Regions from separate parts of the Bordetella genomosp. 6 genome, predicted to be linked through region 2. Evidence: riboswitches for the same ligand, from Rfam matches in the RefSeq annotation. Region 2 holds a riboswitch; the other holds the start of a gene.
What was found. Region 2 has a riboswitch for glycine ahead of gcvT (glycine cleavage system aminomethyltransferase GcvT). Riboswitches for the same ligand answer to the same signal wherever they lie in the genome.
Positions count from the first base shown of each region.

Region 1: it holds a riboswitch for glycine, as region 2 does, so the genes downstream of both, CAL11_RS10640 (D-amino acid dehydrogenase) here and gcvT (glycine cleavage system aminomethyltransferase GcvT) in region 2, are expected to answer to the same signal.

Region 1 covers NZ_CP021107.1:2,279,402-2,286,428, forward strand. The annotation lists gene CAL11_RS10630 (Bug family tripartite tricarboxylate transporter substrate binding protein) at 1-940, shown strand, start outside; gene CAL11_RS10635 (FAD-dependent monooxygenase) at 980-2,185, shown strand; glycine riboswitch at 2,275-2,363, shown strand; gene CAL11_RS10640 (D-amino acid dehydrogenase) at 2,523-3,734, shown strand; gene CAL11_RS10645 (acyl-CoA thioesterase) at 3,745-4,212, opposite strand; gene CAL11_RS10650 (iron-containing alcohol dehydrogenase) at 4,209-5,363, opposite strand; gene CAL11_RS10655 (acetyl-CoA C-acyltransferase) at 5,360-6,532, opposite strand; gene CAL11_RS10660 (3-hydroxyacyl-CoA dehydrogenase NAD-binding domain-containing protein) at 6,529-7,027, opposite strand, start outside.
Region 2 covers NZ_CP021107.1:4,268,898-4,275,924, reverse strand. The annotation lists gene CAL11_RS20100 (aminoacetone oxidase family FAD-binding enzyme) at 48-1,253, shown strand; gene CAL11_RS20095 (superoxide dismutase) at 1,356-1,991, shown strand; gene CAL11_RS20090 (ZIP family metal transporter) at 1,988-2,881, shown strand; glycine riboswitch at 2,962-3,054, shown strand; glycine riboswitch at 3,076-3,195, shown strand; gene gcvT (glycine cleavage system aminomethyltransferase GcvT) at 3,276-4,376, shown strand; gene gcvH (glycine cleavage system protein GcvH) at 4,458-4,832, shown strand; gene gcvP (aminomethyl-transferring glycine dehydrogenase) at 4,892-7,027, shown strand, end outside.

The DNA of each region.
Region 1 (7,027 bases), 2.0 Mb from region 2:
CACCGCCACCCTGGCGCTGGGTCCGGCCGCTCCCGCGGCCGCCGAGACGTTCCCTTCCAAGCCCGTCACCCTGGTCGTGCCCTTCCCGCCGGGCGGCCCCACCGACACCAGCGCGCGCCTGTTCGGCGCCGTCATGGCCGACCAGCTGGGCCAGCCCGTCATCGTCGAGAACCGCGCCGGCGCCGGCGGCAGCGTCGGCACCACCGTGGTCACGCGCGCCAAGCCCGACGGCTACACCCTGCTGTGGGGCGGCACCAGCAGCATCGTGGTCGCGCCGGCCCTGTACACCAATCTGCAGTACGACCCGATCAAGTCCTTCACGCCGATCGGCATGGCCGTGCGCGGCCCGCTGATCCTGGTCAGCCGCCCCGACCTGGGCCCCAAGGATATCGGCCAGCTGCGCGACTACGCCAAGGACCATGACCTGAGCGTGGCCTCGGCCGGCACCGGCTCCATCGGCCACCTGACCGCCGAAATGTTCAAGAGCGAGGCCGGCGCCCGCATGCTGCACGTGCCCTACCGGGGCGGCGCGCCGGCCCTGACGGACGTCATGGGCGGCCAGGTCGACCTGTTGTTCGACACGGTCACGCTGCTGACGCCGCAGATCCACGCCGGCAAGCTGCGCGCCTACGCCGTCACCGGCAGCCAGCGCTACAGCGGCCTGCCCGACGTGCCGACCGTCTCGGAGACGATCGGCAAGCCCTTCGAGGCCTATTCCTGGTTCGGCCTGATGGCGCCGGCCGGCACGCCGGCGCCGGCCGTGCAGGCGCTGACCGACGCGCTGGCCGCCGCCGCCAAGGATCCCGAGGTCATCAAGCAGCTCAGCGCGCTGGGCCTGGAGCCGGTGGGCGACACCCCGCAGGAGTTCGCCCGGTCGATCCGCGCCGACCTCGACAAATGGACCGGCGTGGTCCGCAGCGCGGGCGTCAAGCCCCAGTAACCGCGCCTACGTATCCGCTACACAGAAGGACAATCCACGATGCCCGACACCACCTCACCCCGGATCCTTATCGCGGGCGCCGGCCTGGGCGGCCTGACCGCCGCGCTGGCCCTGCAGGCGCGCGGTTTCCAAGTCCGCGTGCTGGAGCAGGCCGCGCAGCTGCGCGAACTGGGCGCGGGCATCCAGCTCAGCGCCAACGCCAACCGCGTACTGTACCAGCTCGGCCTGGGCCCGGCGCTGGAACAGGTGGCCAGCCCGGCCTCCGGCAAGCGCATCCGCCTGTGGAACACCGGCCAGACCTGGCCGCTGTTCGACCTGGGCGCGCAATCGGTCGAGCGCTATGGCTACCCGTACCTGACCATCTACCGCGCCGACCTGCACCGCGTGCTGGCCGACGCCGTGCTGGCGCGCGACCCGCACGCCATCGAACTGGGCGCCCGGGTCGAAAGCGTCACGCAGGACGACACCGGGGCCAGCGTCACGCTGGCCGACGGCAGCACGCGCCGGGGCGATATCCTGGTGGGGGCGGATGGCGTGCACTCGCGCGTGCGCGCCGCGCTGCACGGCCAGGACCAGGCGCGCTTCTCCGGCGCGCTGGCCTGGCGCGGCGTCATCCCGGCGCACAAGCTGCCGCCGCATCTGCGCGAACCCTATGCCGTCAACTGGGTAGGCCCCGGCGCCCACGTCATCCACTACCCGCTGCGCCGCGGCGAACTGGTGAACTTCGTCGGCATCCTGGAGCGCGACGACTGGCAGGTGGAATCCTGGACCCAGGAAGGCACGATCGCGGAATGCGCGCGCGATTTCACCGGCTGGCACGAGGACGTGCAGACGCTGATCCATGCGCTGGATACGCCCTTCAAGTGGGCGATGATGCTGCGCGAACCCCTGGCGCAATGGACCCGCGGGCGCATCACCCTGCTGGGCGACGCCTGCCATCCGACGCTGCCGATGCTGGCCTCGGGCGCGGCCATGGCCATCGAGGACGGCTACGTGCTGGCGCGCTGCCTCGACGGCATGCGGGCCGACGCGCCGCGGGCGCTGGTGCGCTACCAGGACCTGCGCGTCGAGCGCACGGCGCGCGTGGTGCGCGGCTCGGCCGAGAACGCCAGGCGCTTCCACAACCCGGAGCTGGCGCACGCGGCCGGCGCGGCCGCCTATGTCGAACAGCAATGGAGCGAGGCGCGGGTCCGCGAACGGTACGAATGGCTGTTCACGTACGACGTGGACGCCGAGCCCGTCTGAACGCCTCCGGGAGACAGGGTTTCCCCTTGGATGCGCGCCGGCACCTTGTCGTGCCGGCGCAATCGCTGTAAGTTGTGCCGGTTCCACCAACGTGCAGTTCGGGAGAGATCGTCCAGCGGACGACGCCGACGGAGCAACCACCCCGGAAACTCTCAGGCAAAAGGACCGACCTGCAGGAACATCTGGAGAGTGGCGCGCGGTACGGCGCCCACCGAAGGGGATCCCTGGCGCGCTTGCATCGGCGCACGGGTGAAGCTCTCAGGTAAATGGACAGATGGGGTTGTGGCCGGGCCATTCCGATGGCCGGCAGACGCCAACCTCTTCTGGGACCACGACCATGTCTCGAATCGCCGTCATCGGCGCCGGCATCACCGGCGTCACCACCGCCTATGCGCTCGCATTGCGCCAACACCAGGTCACGGTATTCGACCGCCACCGCTATAGCGCGATGGAAACCTCGTTCGCCAACGGCGGACAGCTGTCCGCCAGCAATGCCGAGGTCTGGAACAGCCGTTCCACGCTCTTCAAGGGCCTGCGCTGGATGCTGCGGCGCGACGCCCCGCTGCTGCTCAATCCCCGTCCCAGCTGGCACAAGTACTCGTGGCTGGGCGAGTTCCTGCGCCAGATTCCCCGCTACGAAGCCAACACCATAGAGACCGTGCGCCTGGCCATCGCCGCTCGCCAGCACCTGTTCGAGATCGCGGCCCGCGAACGGATCGATTTCGATCACGAGCGGCGCGGCATCCTGCACTTCTATGCCAGCAAGCAGGAGTACGACGGCGCCTTGCGCGTCAACGCGCTGCTGCGCGCCGGCGGGCTGGAGCGGCGGCCCGTATCGCCCGAGGAAATGCGCGCCATCGAACCGGCCCTGCAGGGCGATTTCCACGGCGGCTTCTTTACCGAGTCGGACTCCACCGGCGACATCCACAAATTCACCACCGGCCTGGCCCGGGCCGCCGCGCGGCACGGCGCCGTGTTCCGCTACGAAACGCCCGTCAGAGGCATCGAGCATCGCGGCGGCGCCATCGCCATCACGACCGCCGAGGACGTCGAACCCTTCGACAAGGTGGTGATCTGCGCCGGCGTGGGCAGCCGCCAGTTCGCCAGCATGGTGGGCGACCGCGTCAACGTCTATCCGGTCAAGGGATATTCGATCACGGTCAGCCTGGACGACGAGGCCAGCCAGGCCGGCGCGCCCTGGACCAGCCTGCTGGACGACCGCGCCAAGATCGTGACCAGCCGGCTCGGCGCGGGCCGGTTCCGGGTGGCCGGCACCGCCGAATTCAATGGCTTCAATCGCGATATCCGCGCCGACCGCATCGAACCGCTTATCGCGTGGGTGCGCAGGTATTTCCCGCAGGTCTCGACCAGCCGCGTCGTGCCCTGGGCGGGCCTGCGGCCCATGCTGCCCAGCATGTTGCCGCGCGTCGGCCCTGGCAAGCGGCCGGGCGTGTACTACAACACCGGCCATGGCCACCTTGGCTGGACGCTGTCGGCCGCGACGGCGCAACTGGTGGCCGACGCGGTGGCGGCGGGCGGGGGGAAATAGCGGGCGCGCCTCAGGCGCGCCCGGCCGCGTCCAGCCGGCCCAGGCATGCCCGCAGGCCAGGTGGCAGCGCCACGGGACGGCGGCTGGCGCGGTCGACGTAGACGTGCACGAAGTGGCCCTGGGCGGTGCAAAGCTGGTCGCCGGCCCGGAACACGCCCAGCTCGTAGCGCACGCTGCTGCGCCCCACGTGGGCCACGCGCAGGCCGATCTCCAGCGTTTCCGGGAATACGGCCGGCGCGTGGAAATTGCAGTGCGTTTCCACCACCAGGCCGATCACCGCGCCCTGGCGCGGATCGAGTTCGCCGGCCAGCGACAGGTAGCGATTCACCGCCGTGTCGAAGTACGCGTAATACACGACGTTGTTGACGTGCCCGTACATGTCGCAATCCATCCAGCGCACCGGCATGGCCTCGAAATGGCCGAAATCGGCGCGCTGCCACCGTGGCGCGCGCGGGGACGGCTGCGTGGCGTCGCTCATAGCGCCTCCCGGTAAAGCCGCAAGGCGTCGTCGTAGCCAAGCTGCCTGGGGTTGTTGACCAGCAAGCGCTGTTGCTGCATGGCTTGTTCGGCGAGCATGGGCAGGTCCGGCTCGGCCACGCCCACTTCGGCCAGGCGCCGCGGCAGCCCCAGCCGCGGACCCAGGCCTGCCATCTCCCGCACGAACCCTTCGGCGCGCGCCTGCTCCGTGCCGCCGACTTCCGGGCAGACGATCTGCGCAAGCTGGGCATAGGCGGCGCAAGCCCGCGGCAGGTTGAAGCGCAGCACCGCCCCGAACATCAAGGCATTGGACAGGCCGTGCGGCACGTGGAACGCGCCGCCCAGCGGATACGCCAGCGCATGGACGGCCGCCACCGGCGCATTGGCAAACGCCTGCCCCGCCAGCATCGCGCCCAGCAGCATGTCGTGGCGGGCCGCCATGTCGGCGCCGTCGCGGCATGCGGGGCCGATGGAACGGCACAGCAGGCGCAACGCCTCGCGGGCCAGGCCATCGGAGATCGGGTTCTTGCGCAACCTGCTGGTATAGGCTTCGACGGCGTGCACGATGGCGTCGATGCCGGTGGCGGCGGTCACGCTCGCCGGCAGGCCGCGGGTCAGCTCCGCATCCAGCACGGCGATGTCGCAATACAGGACGGCAGACACGATGCCCGCCTTGGAGCTGTCCGCGCGGGTCACGATGGCAATGGGGGTGGCTTCCGATCCGGTGCCGGCAGTGGTCGGCACCTGCACCAGCGGCAGCCGCGCGCCGGTGACGCGATCGATCCCGTAGCTATCGCGAAAGTCCGCCGGGGATCGGGCGAAAGCCGCCACCAGCTTGGCGATATCCATCGACGAGCCGCCGCCAAAGCCGATCACGCATTGCGCGTCCATTCCGCGCGCCTGCGCGATCGCCTGGTCCACGGCCGCTTCGGGCGGGTCGGCCAGCACGCCGTCGTAGACATCAACCGTATGGCCGGCGCCACGCAGACCCGCCGCGAAGGCGGCAACCAGGCCCAGCCGCACCAGCTGCTCGTCGGTGACCACCAGGATACGGCACGGCCCCCATTGCGCCGCGACCGCCTCGCCCAGCCGTTGCGAAGCCCCCTCGCCCGCGAGCGTGCGGGCGTGTGTCCGAAATTCGAATCCGTTCATAGCACCTCGAATAATCCCGCGGCGCCCATCCCGCCGCCCACGCACATGGTCGCCACGACGTAGCGCACCCCTCGGGCGCGCCCTTCCAGCAGCGCATGCCCTACCAGCCGCGCGCCGGACATTCCATAGGGATGGCCGAGCGCGATGGCGCCGCCATTGACGTTCAACCGATCGTCCGGCAGGCCCAGGCGGTCACGGCAATAGATTACCTGCACGGCGAACGCCTCGTTCAATTCCCATAGACCGATGTCGCCGATCGCCAGCCCGGCGCGCACCAGCAGCCTGGGCACGGCGTGCACCGGACCTATACCCATTTCGTCGGGACGGCAACCCGCCACCGTGAAGCCGCGAAAACCTCCCAGCGGCCGCAGGCCGCGCGCTCGCGCCGCGTCGGCGCGCATCAGCACGCAGGCCGAGGCCCCGTCCGAAAGCTGGCTGGCATTGCCGGCCGTGACGCAGCCGCCCTCCCGCACGCTCTTGAGCGTGGCCAGCCTCGCGGCCGTCGTTTCCGGACGAATGCCCTCGTCCTCCTCCAGCAGGACTTCGATTTCGCCGGGCGGATCGACCGCCAGACGGCGCACGCGCATGGGCGCAATCTCCTCGCGCAAGCGGCCCGCCGCGCGCGCCGCCGCGGCACGCTGCTGGCTGGCGGCCGCGTAGTCGTCCTGGCGCTGGCGCGAAATACCGTAGCGCCTGGCAACCACTTCGGCCGTATCTATCATGGGCAGGAAGATGCCCGGCATGCGATGCGCCAGCCACGGATCCTGCTCCATATGGTGATTCATGTGCTCGTTCTGCACACACGAAATCGAGTCCAGTCCGCCAGCCACCACCATATCCGCGCTGCCGCACAGGATGGACTGCGCTCCCATGGCGATGGCCTGCAATCCGGACGAGCAAAGCCGGTTGACGGTGACGCCCGGCACCTCCACGGGCAGGCCGGCGCGCAAGGCGACCTGGCGCGCGATATTCTCGCCCGCCGTGCCCTCGGGCCGGCCGCAACCCATGATGACGTCATCGACTTCGGCTGCGTCGACGCCGGCGCGCCGCACCGCGTGTTCGACCGCGTGCGCGCCCAAGGTGGCGCCATGGGTATTGTTCAGCGCGCCGCGATACGCCTTGCCGATGGGCGTGCGGGCGGTCGAGACGATGACCACCTCGTCGTTCATGCTTCCTCCCTGCAAAAATCCCGCAGCCGCGCGCCCTGTCGCGCCAGGCGGACCAGCAGTTCGGCCGGTTGCCAGAATTGCGGCTCTTCGTTGGCCGCGCGCCGCCGTAGGGCGGCCACGACCGCCGGCAGGCCCGAAACGTCGGCGCTGTAGCAAGGGCCGCCGCGCCATCGCGGAAAGCCGTACCCGGCCAGGAATACCGCGTCCACGTCCGCCGCGCTGGCCGCGATGCCTTCCTCCAGCAGGCGCGCGGCCTCGGCGATCAGCGCGTGCAGGCAACGCTCGACGATTTCCCCCGCCGGAATCGCCCGGGGCGAGGCGCCCGCCTCGCGCGAGGCGGCGGCAATCATGGCTTCCACCTCGGCATCGCGCCGGGGCTGGCGGCCGCCGTCCGGATAGGCGTGAATTCCGCTGCCTCCTTTCAGGCCGAGGCGGCCCGACTCGCTGACCCGGTCCAGCCAGTCCGGCCAGGGGCGCTCGGGCGTTTCGCTGCGC
Region 2 (7,027 bases):
CCGGGGCGGGCGGCGCGGCGTTGTCTTTCACGGAGTATCCCGTTTCGATGTTCGATGTCGCCGTCATCGGCGCCGGCGCCGCCGGCATGATGTGCGCCGCCGTGGCGGGCCAGCGCGGCCTGCGCGTGGTGCTGATCGATCATGCCGCCAAGCTGGCCGAGAAGATCCGCATCTCCGGCGGCGGGCGCTGCAATTTCACCAACCTGGGCGCCGGCCCGGCCAACTTCCTGTCCGACAACCCGCATTTCTGCCGCTCGGCGCTGGCCGGCTACACCCCGCAGGACTTCCTCGGCCTGCTGCGCCGCCACCGGGTGCATTGGCACGAAAAGCATCGCGGCCAATTGTTCTGCGACGACAGCAGCGAAACCATCATCGAGGTGCTGCGCGCCGAGTGCGGGCAGGGCGGGGTGGCCTGGCGCATGCCGTGCCGCGTGGACGAGATCGCCCGCCACGAGGGCGGCGGCTACACGTTGCGCACCAGCACCGGCGCGATCGACGCGCGCGCGGTCGTGGTGGCCACCGGCGGCATGGCGATCCCGCAACTGGGCGCGACCGACTACGCGCTCAAGGTGGCGCGCCAGTTCGGCCTGAAGGTCGTCGAACCGCGGCCGGCCCTGGTGCCCCTGACATTCGATCCGGCGCAATGGCAGCCGTTCGCCGCGCTCTCGGGCGTCGCCCTGGAAGTCACGCTGTCGACCGGACAGGGCAAGGCGCGCGCGGCGTTCCTGGAAGACCTGCTGTTCACCCACCGGGGCCTGTCCGGCCCCGCCATCCTGCAGATATCGAGCTACTGGAAGCCCGGCGAGCCCATCGTGCTGGACCTGGCGCCCGGCCGCGACCTGGCCGCCGAGCTGATCGGCGCCAAGCCGGGCAACCGGCAGCAACTGCATACCGTGCTGGCCGGCCTGTGGCCCCGGCGGCTGGCCGACACCTGGCTGGAGGCGGCCGGGCGCGCCGTCGGCGCGGACCTGGCCGGCGCACGCCTGGCCGACGTGCCGGACCGCACCTTGCGGGCGCTGGCGGCGCTGATCCATGACTGGCGCCTGGTGCCCAGCGGCACGGCCGGCTACAAGAAAGCCGAAGTGATGCGCGGCGGCGTCGACACGCGCGGCCTGGACCAGAAGTCCATGCAGGCGCGCGGCGTGCCGGGGCTGTATTTCATCGGCGAGGCGGTCGACGTGACCGGCTGGCTGGGCGGCTACAACTTCCAGTGGGCGTGGGCGTCGGGGTACGCCTGCGGCAACGCGCTCTAGCCTGGCGGGCACGGCGCATGCGGGCAGGGCCGCGTGCCTATTGTTTTGGTAAATGGAAATGACTATCATTTGTCTTTACCGAATGCAAATGCCGGAGACCGCATGCCATACGTCCTGCCCGCGCTTTCGTATGCCTACGATGCGCTCGAGCCGCATATCGATGCGCGCACGATGGAAATACACCATACGCGTCATCACCAGGCCTACGTCAACGGCCTGAACGCCGCGCTCGAAGGCGCCGGCCTGGGCCGCGACGAACCGGTCGAGCAACTGCTGCGCCGGATCCCGGCGCTGCCGCCGGGCATCCATGACGCGGTGCGCAACCACGGCGGCGGCCATGCCAACCACAGCCTGTTCTGGACCATCATGTCGCCGTCGGGCGGCGGCCGTCCGGATGGCCGGCTGGCGGCCGACATCCAGGCCCAGCTGGGCGGGCACGACGCGTTCCAGGCGGCCTTCACGCAGGCCGCGCTGGGCCGTTTCGGCAGCGGCTGGGCCTGGCTGACCGTCACGCCGGCCGGCCGCCTGCGGGTCGAAAGCAGCGCCAACCAGGATTCGCCGCTCATGGACGGCAATACCCCGATACTCGGCCTGGACGTCTGGGAGCACGCGTATTACCTCCAGTACCAGAACCGCCGCCCCGAATACATCGAGGCGTTCTACCGGGTGGTGGACTGGGCCGAAGTGGCGCGCCGCTACGAGTTCGCGCTGGCCGGGCTCGGCCGGGAGGCCGCATGAACACCCATAGCCGCCATCGCGTCCGCCCCGCGCTCACCAGCGTCAGCGCCATGACCCTGGCGGTGCTGGTGGCCTGCCTGGCCTGCTACCAGTTGTGGGAGCTCCTCGACGCGCGCTGGCCGCACGTCGCCCTGGCCATGGCCGGCGGCATGGTGGCCGCCGGGGCCACCGCGCTGGGCGCGGTCCCGGTGATCTTCTCCCAGACCCTGTCGCAGCGCGTGCAGGATTGCATGTTCGGCTTCGGCGCCGGCGTCATGCTGGCGGCCAGCGCCTTCTCGCTGGTGGCGCCGGGCATCGCCGCGGCCGGTGCCCAGGGCTATGGCCCCTGGGGGGCGGGCATCCTGGTGGGGGCGGCCATCCTGCTGGGCGGGGCGGCCTTGCTGGCCAGCGACAGGCTGTTGCCGCACGAGCACTTCATCAAGGGCAAGGAAGGGCGCACCTCGCGCACCCTGCGCCGCACCTGGCTGTTCGTGTTCGCGATCATGCTGCACAACGTGCCGGAGGGCCTGGCCATCGGCGTGGGCTATGCCGGCGGCGACAGCCTGCGCGGCACGGCGCTGGCAACCGGCATCGCCATCCAGGACGTGCCCGAGGGGCTGGTGGTGGCGCTGGCCTTGCTGGCCGCCGGCTACAGCCGTGCGTTCTCGGTGGCGCTGGGCATGCTGTCCGGGCTGGTCGAGCCGCTGGGCGCCATCGCGGGCGCGGCGGTGGTGGGCTGGTCGGCCGCGCTGCTGCCGTGGGGGCTGGGTTTCGCCGCCGGCGCCATGCTGTTCGTCATCAGCCACGAGATCATCCCCGAGTCGCACCGCAAGGGCCATGAAGTGCCGGCCACCGCCGGCCTGATGCTGGGGTTCGTGCTGATGATGCTGCTCGATACCGCGCTGGGCTGAGGCGCCGAAACAGGGGCGGATCGGCGCCGAACCGGACGCTTTGCGGCATGGCGCTTTCGATGTATGCTTTGCGCGCTGTCACGCATGTCGCGGGAGAGAGCGGCCGATCGCGGCTGCCGCCGAAGGCGCAATTCGCCCGGAATCGCTCAGGTAACCCATACCGCGACTGCATCGAGTAGCGCCTGGCGCGCTCGAAACAGCACTCTGGAGAGACCTGGCGCGGCCACCTTCGCGGTGTGCGCGCAGCCCAGGCGCCGAAGGTGCAAACCCGCTCGCGCGGGGTAACTCTCAGGCAAAAGGACAGAGGGGCGGAAAATTCGACCGGTCCCCGGGCGCTTTCCGCATCGGGGCCGGCATTCCGTAATCCTGGCAATGCTGCCGCTGGAGCCCTCGCATGTCCGCACCGCTCAAACGCACCCCCTTGGCCGAAGAACATCTTGCCGCCGGCGCCCGTATGGTCGACTTCGGCGGCTGGGACATGCCGCTGGCCTATGGCTCGCAACTGGAAGAGCACCACGCGGTGCGCCAGGACGCGGGCATGTTCGACGTCTCGCACATGCTCAACGTCGATGTCGGCGGCGCCGACGCCACCGCCTTCCTGCGCCGCCTGGTGGCCAACGACGTGGCCCGCCTGGCCACGCCGGGCAAGGCCCTGTACAGCTGCATGCTGAACCCGCAGGGCGGCATCATCGACGACCTCATCATCTATTACTTCGCGCCCGACCAGTGGCGCGTGGTGGTCAACGCCGGCACCGCCGACAAGGACATCGCCTGGATGCAGCGCGTGGCCGCCGCCGACGGTTTCGATGTCGCGATCACGCCGCGCCGCGACCTGGCCATGGTGGCGGTGCAAGGTCCCAATGCCCGCGCCAAGGTGTGGGCGGCCCGTCCCGCGTGGCAGGCGGCGTCCGAGCCGCTGGCGCCGTTCTCGGCCGCGGCCGTCGCGGCCGACACGCTGGTGGCGCGCACCGGCTACACCGGCGAGGACGGCTTCGAGATCGTGCTGCCCGCCGACGCGGTGGTCCAGCTGTGGCGCGACCTGCTGGCGCAGGGCGTGCGGCCCTGCGGCCTGGGCGCGCGCGACACGCTGCGCCTGGAGGCGGGCATGAACCTCTACGGCCAGGACATGGACGAACTCGTCCATCCCAACCAGGCGGGCCTGAGCTGGACCGTTTCCCTCAAGGACGAGGCGCGCCGCTTCGTGGGGCGCGACGCCATCGAGCAGTTCGCCGTGCCGCGCGCCTTCGTCGGCCTGAAGCTGCAGGAGCGCGGCGTGATGCGCGCCCATATGCCGGTGCGCTGCGCGCAGGGCATGGGCGAGCTCACCAGCGGCACCATGTCGCCCACCCTGGGCGTGTCGGTGGGTTTTGCCCGCGTGCCGGTGGGCGTGCAGCCCGGCGACGCCGTCGAGGTCGAAATCCGCGGCAAGTGGGTGCCCGCCCTGGTATGCAAATTGCCGTTCGTGCGTAACGGCAAAGCCGTCGAACACTCGTAAACTCGAGGCTTCCGCGCGGCCGCCGGCCGCCGGAGGCGCGCAAACTTTCTCCATCCCCACCGAATTGCCAGAGGAGCTCCCATGAGCCTGCCCACCGATCGCAAGTACACCGAGTCCCACGAATGGGTCCAAGCCGAAGGCGATGTGTTCGTCGTCGGCATCACCGACAACGCCCAGGAGCAGCTGGGCGACCTGGTCTTCGTCGGCGACGTCAAGGTCGGCGCCGCGCTGAAGGCCGGCGAGACCGCCGGCGTGGTCGAGTCGGTCAAGGCCGCCTCCGACATCTATGCGCCGGTCGACGGCGAGATCGTCGCGTTCAACGACGAACTCGAAGCCAACCCCAGCTTGATCAACGAATCGGCCTATACCGCCTGGATCTTCAAGATCAAGCCGGCGAACGCGGCCGACCTGGACAAGCTGCTTGACGCGGCCGGCTACCAGGCCGTCGCCGGCTGACAGGCCGCACCGGGCCGGCCAGCGGGCCGGCCCCGCCTCCCCGTTATTTCGAGAACACCATGTCGCGCGCCCCTGACACCCATTCCGATTTCATTCCCCGCCATATCGGCCCGTCCGACGACGACCAGGCCACCATGCTGGCCGCCATCGGCGCATCCAGCCTGGATGCGCTGATCGACGAAGTCGTGCCGCCCCGCATCCGCAGCCGTGCGCCGCTGGCGCTGCCCGCCGCGCGCAGCGAAACCGATGTGCTGCAGGACCTGAAGCGGATTGCGGCGCGCAACCAGATCTACCGCAACTACATCGGCCAGGGGTACTACGGCACGCACACGCCCAACGTGGTGTTGCGCAACGTGCTCGAGAACCCGGCCTGGTACACCGCCTACACGCCGTACCAGCCCGAAATCTCGCAGGGCCGCCTGGAGGCGCTGCTCAATTACCAGACCATGGTCGCCGACCTGACCGGCCTGGACATTTCCAATGCCTCGCTGCTGGACGAGGGCACCGCCGCGGCCGAGGCCATGACGCTGGCGCGCCGCGGCAGCCGTTCGTCCAGCCCGGTGTTCTTCGTGTCGCAGCACTGCCACCCGCAGACGCTTGAGGTGGTGCGCACGCGCGCCGAGGGCCTGGGCATCGAACTGGTGATCGGCGACGAGTCGCGCGGCCTGCCCGAATGCTTCGGCGTGCTGCTGCAGTATCCGCACAGCCTGGGCGGCGTGGCCGATTACCGCGAACTGGCGCAAGCCGCGCACGCGCAGGGCGCCGTGGTCGCCTGCGTGACCGACCTGCTGGCGCTGGCGCTGATCGAGCCGCCGGGGCAATGGGGCGCCGACATCGCCGTCGGCTCGGCGCAGCGCTTCGGCGTGCCGTTCGGCTTCGGCGGCCCGCACGCCGGCTTCATGGCCTGCCGCGATGCGTACAAGCGCAACATGCCCGGCCGGCTGGTCGGCGTCTCGAAGGACGCCCAGGGCAACCCGGCGCTGCGCCTGGCCCTGCAGACGCGCGAGCAGCACATCCGCCGCGAGAAGGCCACCTCCAACATCTGCACCGCCCAGGTGCTGCTGGCCGTGATGGCCGGCCTGTACGCCGTATGGCATGGCCCGCGCGGCGTGCGCCGCATCGCCGAGCGCGTGCAAAGCCTCACCGGCGCGCTGCGCGCGGCGCTGGCCGGGCTGGACGTGAACGTCGCCAACGACACCTGGTTCGACACGCTGCTGCTGGAAACCGGCGCGGCCACCCCGGCCATCCTGGCCGCCGCGGATTGCGCCCGGATCAACCTGCGCCAGGTCGATGGCGCGCGTCTGGCGGTGTCGCTGGACGAGACCGTGACGCTCGCCGACCTGCAGGCCCTGGTCAACGTGTTCGCGGCCGGCCTGGGCAAGGACGAGGTGGTGCTGGCGCCGCCGCAGGCGTCGATGGACGGCATCCCCGCGGCGGTGCGCCGCCAGGGTCCCATCCTGTCGCACCCGGTGTTCTCCAGCGTGCAGTCCGAGACCGACATGCTGCGCTACCTGCGCAAGCTGGCCGACAAGGACCTGGCGCTGGACCGCACCATGATCCCGCTGGGTTCGTGCACCATGAAGCTGAACGCCACGGCCGAGATGATTCCCATCACCTGGCCCGAGTTCGCGCTGATCCACCCGTTCGCGCCGGCCTCGCAGACGCCGGGCTATCGCGAGCTGATCGACGGCCTGTCGGCGCAGCTGTGCGAAATCACCGGCTACGACGGCATCAGCCTGCAGCCCAACTCGGGCGCGCAGGGCGAGTACGCCGGCCTGCTGGCGATCCGCGCCTACCACCAGGCCAATGGCCAGCCCCAGCGCAATGTCTGCCTGATCCCGGCTTCGGCGCACGGCACCAACCCGGCGTCGGCCCAGCTGGCCGGCATGGACGTGGTGGTGGTGGCGTCCGACGCCAACGGCAACGTCGACCTGGCCGACCTGCGCGCCAGGATCGCGCAGGTGGGCGAGCGCCTGGCCGCGCTGATGATTACCTATCCCTCGACGCACGGCGTGTTCGAGGAAGCCGTGACCGAAATCTGCGACGCGGTGCACGAGGCCGGCGGGCAGGTCTACCTGGACGGCGCCAACATGAACGCCATGGTCGGCGTGGCGCAGCCCGGCAAGTTCGGCTCGGACGTCTCGCACCTGAACCTGCACAAGACCTTCTGCATTCCGCACGGCGGCGGCGGGCCG